DNA from 2 places in the Pseudomonas sp. FW306-02-D09B genome. Region 2 is predicted to be linked to the other one. Evidence: predicted binding sites of a transcription regulator. Region 2 holds the regulator's gene; the other holds the start of a gene.
The links. The regulator sigma-54, encoded in region 2, starts transcription at its own class of promoters, with help from an activator protein. The targets are predictions, from matches to a motif close to ANTGGCATNNANNTTGCTNT.

Region 1: glnK (P-II family nitrogen regulator) is a predicted target of sigma-54. The motif match lies at 1,169-1,188, and genes of this name have one in related genera.

What each region holds. Positions count from the first base shown of each region.
Region 1 is NZ_JBYSXY010000034.1:6,449-9,860, reverse strand. It holds gene AC3WK5_RS28780 (BRO-N domain-containing protein) at 1-333, opposite strand, end outside; gene AC3WK5_RS28775 (accessory factor UbiK family protein) at 716-976, opposite strand; gene glnK (P-II family nitrogen regulator) at 1,391-1,729, shown strand; gene AC3WK5_RS28765 (ammonium transporter) at 1,763-3,100, shown strand; gene AC3WK5_RS28760 (secondary thiamine-phosphate synthase enzyme YjbQ) at 3,314-3,412, shown strand, end outside.
Region 2 is NZ_JBYSXY010000018.1:48,182-51,593, reverse strand. It holds gene rapZ (RNase adapter RapZ) at 1-260, opposite strand, end outside; gene ptsN (PTS IIA-like nitrogen regulatory protein PtsN) at 263-727, opposite strand; gene hpf (ribosome hibernation-promoting factor, HPF/YfiA family) at 740-1,048, opposite strand; gene AC3WK5_RS24655 (RNA polymerase factor sigma-54) at 1,158-2,651, opposite strand; gene lptB (LPS export ABC transporter ATP-binding protein) at 2,833-3,412, opposite strand, start outside.

The sequences.
Region 1 (3,412 bases), on a different contig from region 2:
TTGCTGGGCGTCTCTAAGGGCTGGAACCACGTCGTGGGTCAGCCATTCGCGCAGGCCCCGGTATTCGGGGCAGTAGTGATAAACCAGCAGCGCGTAAACGCCTGATTCGCTGATCAGCAGCGTATGTTCTATGCAGCCGTGAATATGCATTGTCACGGTTTGGTGTTGATCAGGGTCGAGTTTGCGTAGCGCGCGTTCGTCGAGGAACAGCCGAAGCAATCGACCGAGGTCGCGGGCACTGAACCAAGGCTGGTTTTCCAGCAGCAGGGCGTGGAGGTGGAGTTTGTGGCGGGTGAAGACGTGAGGGATCAGGTAGGCGTCATTGCTATTCATCGATACAGCTCCTTTTGCTTAAGGGGCTGCCAGTAATCGTCGCCAAACGATTAGGTGGCAGCTGTACGCGGGTTGGCGAACCGGAGCAAAAGGAACCCGGCAGACCCGAAGATCTCCCACGCACAGCCGCCATGACTCGAGTCGACGGACAGGAAGAGTCCACCATCGGATGGTCGTCGTGCACCTTAAGCTTTCCGGGTCGCCAAACCCAGTGCTGAACATTCAGCTGAAGTGAGCTTAGAAACCGGGGCTGTGCGGCGCAATCGGAAAGCGGTGGTGTTTTTGTAGGACTCAGCCTGGAAGTAGAGCTGAATCCTAATTGCTGGAAGGTCGTTCCGACCTTATCGCGGGCAAGCCACGCTCCCACAGGGGATTTGTGGGGTCATTCAGTCGGTGGATTCAGCTTGGCTTCCAGCTCGGCGACTTTTGCCTCAAGGCTCTCAAGGCGTGCCCGGGTGCGTGCCAGGACGACCATCTGACTGTCGAATTCTTCCCGGCTCACTAGATCAAGCTTGCTGAAGCCGCTTTGCAGCAGGGCTTTGAACTGGCTTTCGATTTCGCTTTTTGGCAGCGGGGTTTCGCCGCTGAACAGGCGGGAGGCGGTGCCGCTCAGGGCATCGAGGAAGTCTTTGGGTGCGAGCATGAGAAACGTCCTGGAAACAATGGCCGGCAGTGTATCACGCAGTGTCTATAGTCATTGGCGCGGGCACGAATGCACGCTTTTCGCGCATGTTGCCGGGCGTTCGCGCACTGTTGTTGTGCGTATCGCCGGCGGTGATGGGGCATTGGTGCCTGTGGCAGCGGCCAAGGGATTGAAATCAATAGGTTTTCACGAGATGGCAAGCTTTCTGCTTAGTCCCTTGTGACCCATGCACTGATGCAGTCGCTGTGACGAATGCAGTGCGACAGGCGGAGCGGGGAGTTTCGTCAGGAACGGTTAACTGGCGTCGGTCGGGCGAGTAGGGCCGACGATGCGTTACAAAGCCAGGCACTGCGCTTAGACTTGAGTCGGGTTTGTTTTCCTGGGGCAAGTCCACCAATTCGGGAGAGAGTTTTCATGAAGCTAGTCACTGCCATCATCAAGCCGTTCAAACTGGACGATGTACGCGAGTCGTTGTCCGAGATCGGCGTGCAGGGCATTACCGTCACTGAGGTCAAAGGCTTCGGTCGGCAGAAGGGGCATACCGAGCTGTATCGCGGGGCGGAATACGTGGTCGATTTCCTGCCCAAGGTGAAGATCGATGTCGCCATTGACGACAAGGATCTGGACCGGGTTATCGAGGCGATAACCAAGGCGGCCAACACCGGCAAGATTGGTGACGGCAAGATTTTCGTGGTCAATCTGGAACAGGCTATTCGCATCCGTACCGGCGAAACCGATACCGACGCAATCTAAGCCGCCAAACCCAACGCCCCAGGAGAAAACAAAATGACTCTGCGTAAATTCGCAGGGCTAGGAGCCCTGTTGTCCATCGTAATGCCCGGCCTGGCCATGGCGGCAGATCCGGTGGCTCCTCCAGTCCTCAATTCCGGCGATACCGCCTGGATGTTGACCTCTACTGCCCTCGTGCTGTTCATGACCATTCCAGGCCTCGCGCTGTTCTACGGCGGCATGGTTCGTTCCAAAAACGTTCTCTCATTGATGATGCAGTGCTTCGCCATTACCGGCCTGGTCACCATCCTGTGGTTCCTCTATGGCTACAGCATGGCGTTTGACACCACGGGTATGGAAGCCAACGTCGTCAACCTCAATTCCTTTGTCGGCAGCTTCGCCAAGGCTTTCCTTGCCGGCATCACGCCCGCCAGTATTACTGGTCCTACAGCGCTGTTCCCCGAGGCGGTGTTTGTCACCTATCAGATGACCTTCGCCATCATCACCCCGGCGCTGATCGTCGGTGCTTTCGCTGAGCGGATGAAGTTCTCCGCAATGCTGGTGTTCATGGGCATCTGGTTCACCGTGGTTTACGCGCCGATTGCGCACATGGTCTGGAGTGGTCCGGGTTCGCTGTTGGGCGACTGGGGCGTGCTCGACTTCGCGGGCGGCACCGTGGTCCACATCAACGCCGGTGTTGCAGGTCTGGTGGCGTGCCTGGTATTGGGCAAGCGCAAAGGCTTCCCGACCACTCCGATGGCTCCGCACAACCTCGGTTACACCCTGATGGGCGCCGCGATGTTGTGGGTGGGCTGGTTCGGTTTCAACGCAGGTTCCGCCGCAGCGGCCAATGGCACTGCCGGTATGGCCATGCTGGTAACTCAGATTGCTACCGCCGCAGCGGCCCTGGGCTGGATGTTCGCCGAGTGGCTGACCCACGGCAAACCTAGCGCGCTGGGTATCGCTTCGGGCGTGGTTGCCGGTCTGGTTGCGATCACTCCGGCTGCGGGTACCGTTGGCCCGATGGGCTCGATGATCATCGGTCTGGCAGCGGGCGTGGTGTGCTTCTTCTGCGCCACGACCCTGAAACGCAAACTGGGTTACGACGATTCCCTCGACGCCTTCGGCGTGCATGGCATCGGCGGTATTCTCGGCGCGATCCTCACGGGTGTATTCGCAGCTCCGTCACTGGGTGGCTTCGGCACCGTGACCGACATCGCGGCACAAGTCTGGATTCAGTGCAAAGGCGTGGGCTTCACGGTGATCTACACCGCGATCGCCACGTTCATCATCCTCAAGGTGCTCGACGCCGTCATGGGGCTGCGCATTACCGAGGAAGAAGAGTCGGTGGGCATCGATCTGGCGCTTCACAACGAGCGCGGCTACAACATGTAAGCAAGCGCATAAAAATTTGCCCGGCTTGCCGGGCATTTTTTTGTCTGGATTTTTTCTCTGAAAGTACGGCTGAAAGGTTTTTTCGCACACGTTTAGTGGTGTTTGTGACGAGTGTTTTTCCGCGGCCAATGGCTTACATGATTGAAGGAATATTAGGGCCTTTGTTTTTTCCCAGAGCGCGCTAGAATGCGCCCCGAACGTGCGGAGAACTGTATGTGGCAACAGACTCTGATAACCCTGCGGGCACGGCCCCGGGGCTTTCATCTGGTAACGGACGAGTTACTCGCCGGCCTGCCTGAACTCCAGGCATGT
Region 2 (3,412 bases):
ACATCGCATTGAATGTGCCGGCTGCGCACTTCTTCCAGGAGTTCCGGGAAGCGTGACAGGTGGCTCGGCAGGTTGCGCGCATCGATGGAAACCGCAACCAGCGGTTGCGCCAGTTCGGTGTGAATCAGTGCGCGCTCGGCCAGTTCCGGTAACAGGCCGGCCGGCAGGTTGTCGATGCAGTAGTAACCGTTGTCCTCCAGTACATCGAGGGCGGTACTTTTACCTGAGCCAGAACGGCCGCTGACGATGATCAAGCGCATGATTAGTGACCGTTCTGCTCGTCGAGGACAACCTGATACAAGGCTTCATTACTTTTTGCGCTGCGCAGGCGATCACGGACTTCTTTACGATCAAGCATGCTGGCGATCTGGCGCAGCAGTTCCAGGTGCGCATCGGTAGCGGCTTGCGGGACCAGCAGAACGAATAGCAGGTCGACCGGAGCGCCGTCGATGGCGTCGAAATCTATAGGAGCGTCCAGGTGCATCAAGGCACTGATGGGCGACTCGCAACCTTTGAGGCGGCAGTGGGGGATGGCGATGCCGTTGCCAAAACCGGTGGAGCCGAGTTTTTCACGGGCGACCAGACTCTCGAAGACATCCTGCATGGCCAGACCCGGCACTTCGCGGGCGATCAGGTTGGCAATTTGTTCGAGGGCTTTCTTTTTACTGCCGCCCGGCACGTTCACCAAAGAACGGCCGGGGGTCAGGATGTTTTCAAGTCGGATCATGGGTTGGGAGTGTTAACGACCGGTCGCGCCCTGGAGGAGGCTCTGGGTCTTTTCCTTATGCTTTTTGAGTTGTTTATCCAGCTTGTCGGTCAGGGCGTCGATCGCGGCATACATGTCGTTATGCTCAGCGTTGGCGACCACTTCTCCACCGGGGATATGCAGCGTGGCTTCGATTTTCTGCAGCAGCTTCTCGACGGTCAACGTGACCTGCACATTGGTGATCTTGTCGAAATGCCTTTCTAATCGGTCGAGCTTTTCGCCGATGTAGATGCGCAGGGGTTCGGTCACTTCCAGTTGGTGTCCACTGATGTTGACTTGCATACAGCTTCTCCTTCGTTGCCAGTGCATAAGGCGGCAGGCTGGCTTGCCTGCCACTAGAGCGTGTCCGAAAAGCTTTCGAACACACCCTGGAACGCTATGGCGTAGCCCGTCACATCAACCGCTTGCGTTCGCTCGAAGGCGCGATCCCCAGGGACTCGCGGTACTTGGCGACGGTGCGGCGGGCCACCTGAATGCCTTGTGCCTCCAGTAAACCAGCGATCTTGCTGTCACTCAACGGCTTTTTCTGATTTTCCGCTGCAACCAGTTTTTTGATGATCGCGCGGATCGCTGTGGACGAGCATTCGCCGCCTTCAGAGGTGCTGACATGGCTGGAGAAAAAGTATTTCAGTTCATAAATACCGCGTGGGGTATGCATGAATTTTTGCGTGGTCACCCGTGAAATCGTCGACTCGTGCATGCCGACCGCTTCAGCGATGTCATGCAGGACCAAAGGCTTCATGGCCTCATCGCCGTACTCAAGGAAGCCGCGCTGGTGCTCGACGATCTGGGTAGCGACTTTCATCAGGGTTTCGTTGCGGCTTTGCAGGCTCTTGATGAACCAGCGCGCTTCCTGCAACTGATTGCGCATGAAGGTGTTGTCGGCGCTGGTGTCGGCGCGGCGGACAAAGCCGGCGTACTGCGGGTTGACGCGCAGGCGCGGAACCGACTCCTGGTTCAACTCCACCAGCCAGCGCTCGTTGTCTTTGCGCACGATGACGTCGGGAACGACGTACTCGGCTTCACTGGACTCGATTTGCGAGCCTGGACGCGGATTCAGGCTTTGCACCAGTTCGATGACCTGGCGTAGCTCATCTTCCTTGAGCTTCATGCGGCGCATCAGTTGGCTGTAGTCGCGGCTGCCCAGCAGGTCGATGTAATCGATGACGAGGCGCTTGGCCTCAGCCAGCCAAGGGGTCTTGGCGGGCAATTGACGCAGTTGCAGCGACAGGCATTCGCTGAGGTTGCGTGCGCCGATACCGGCCGGCTCGAATTGCTGGATGCGATGCAGGACGGCTTCGATCTCGTCGAGCTCGATGTCCAGTTCCGGATCGAAGGCTTCGAGGATTTCCTCGAGGGTTTCGTCCAGGTAGCCCTGATTGTTGATGCAATCGATCAGGGTCACCGCGATCAGTCGATCGGTGTCGGACATCGGCGCCAGGTTCAATTGCCAGAGCAGATGACTCTGCAGGCTTTCGCCGGCGGAAGTGCGAGTGGTGAAGTCCCATTCGTCGTCATCGTTGCTCGGCAGGCTGCTGGCGCTGGTCTGGTAAACGTCTTCCCAGGCGGTGTCGACCGGCAGTTCGTTAGGGATGCGCTCATTCCAGTCGCCTTCCTCGAGGTTATCTACCGTCGGCGCGGTTTCCTGGTAGGAGGGTTCCTGGATGTCGGTGTTGGGTTTCTGCTCGATATTGTCCGCCATCGGGTCGGCGTTATCGAAGTCGTCGCCTTCTTCCTGGCGTTCGAGCATTGGATTGGACTCCAGTGCCTCCTGGATTTCCTGTTGCAGGTCCAGGGTCGACAATTGGAGCAGGCGGATGGCCTGTTGCAGCTGCGGTGTCATCGTCAGCTGCTGGCCCATTCTCAAGACTAGCGATGGTTTCATGGCAGGGGCTTAACACCTTATTCGCCGGCGCACATGCGCCATCCACTACAGGGCGCCGGAGCGCCAAACATAAGCAAATTATATGCCTGAAACTGAAGTGTTTGCCTAGAGCGCTGTAACAATAAATACGTATAGTTTTATTGGGGCAAGCGCTCCGGCGACTGACCAGACACCTCAGTGCTTACAGGCGGAACTCATGGCCCAGATACACTTCCTTGACCAGGTCGTTGGCCAGGATGGTTTCGGCGTCGCCTTCGGCGATCAATTGACCGTCGTTGACGATGTAGGCGGTTTCGCAGATGTCCAGGGTTTCACGAACGTTGTGGTCCGTGATCAGCACGCCGATACCCTTGGCTTTGAGGTGATGAATGATCTGCTTGATGTCGCCCACCGAAATCGGGTCCACGCCGGCGAAAGGTTCGTCGAGCAGGATGAATTTCGGTGCCGTGGCCAGGGCGCGAGCGATTTCCACACGGCGACGTTCGCCACCGGAAAGGCTCATGCCGAGGTTGTCGCGGATGTGGTTGATGTGGAATTCCTGCAACAGGCTTTCCAGCTCTTTACGACGACCGGCCTTGTCGAGTTCCTTGCGGGTCTCGAGGATGGCCATGATGTTGTCGGCGACCGAAAGTTTGCGGAAGATCGACGCTTCTTGTGGCAGATAGCCGATACCCGCTCGTGCACGACCGTGCATTGGCTGGTGGCTGACGTCCAGGTCGTCGATCAGTACGCGACCCTGATCGGCCTGGACCAGGCCCACG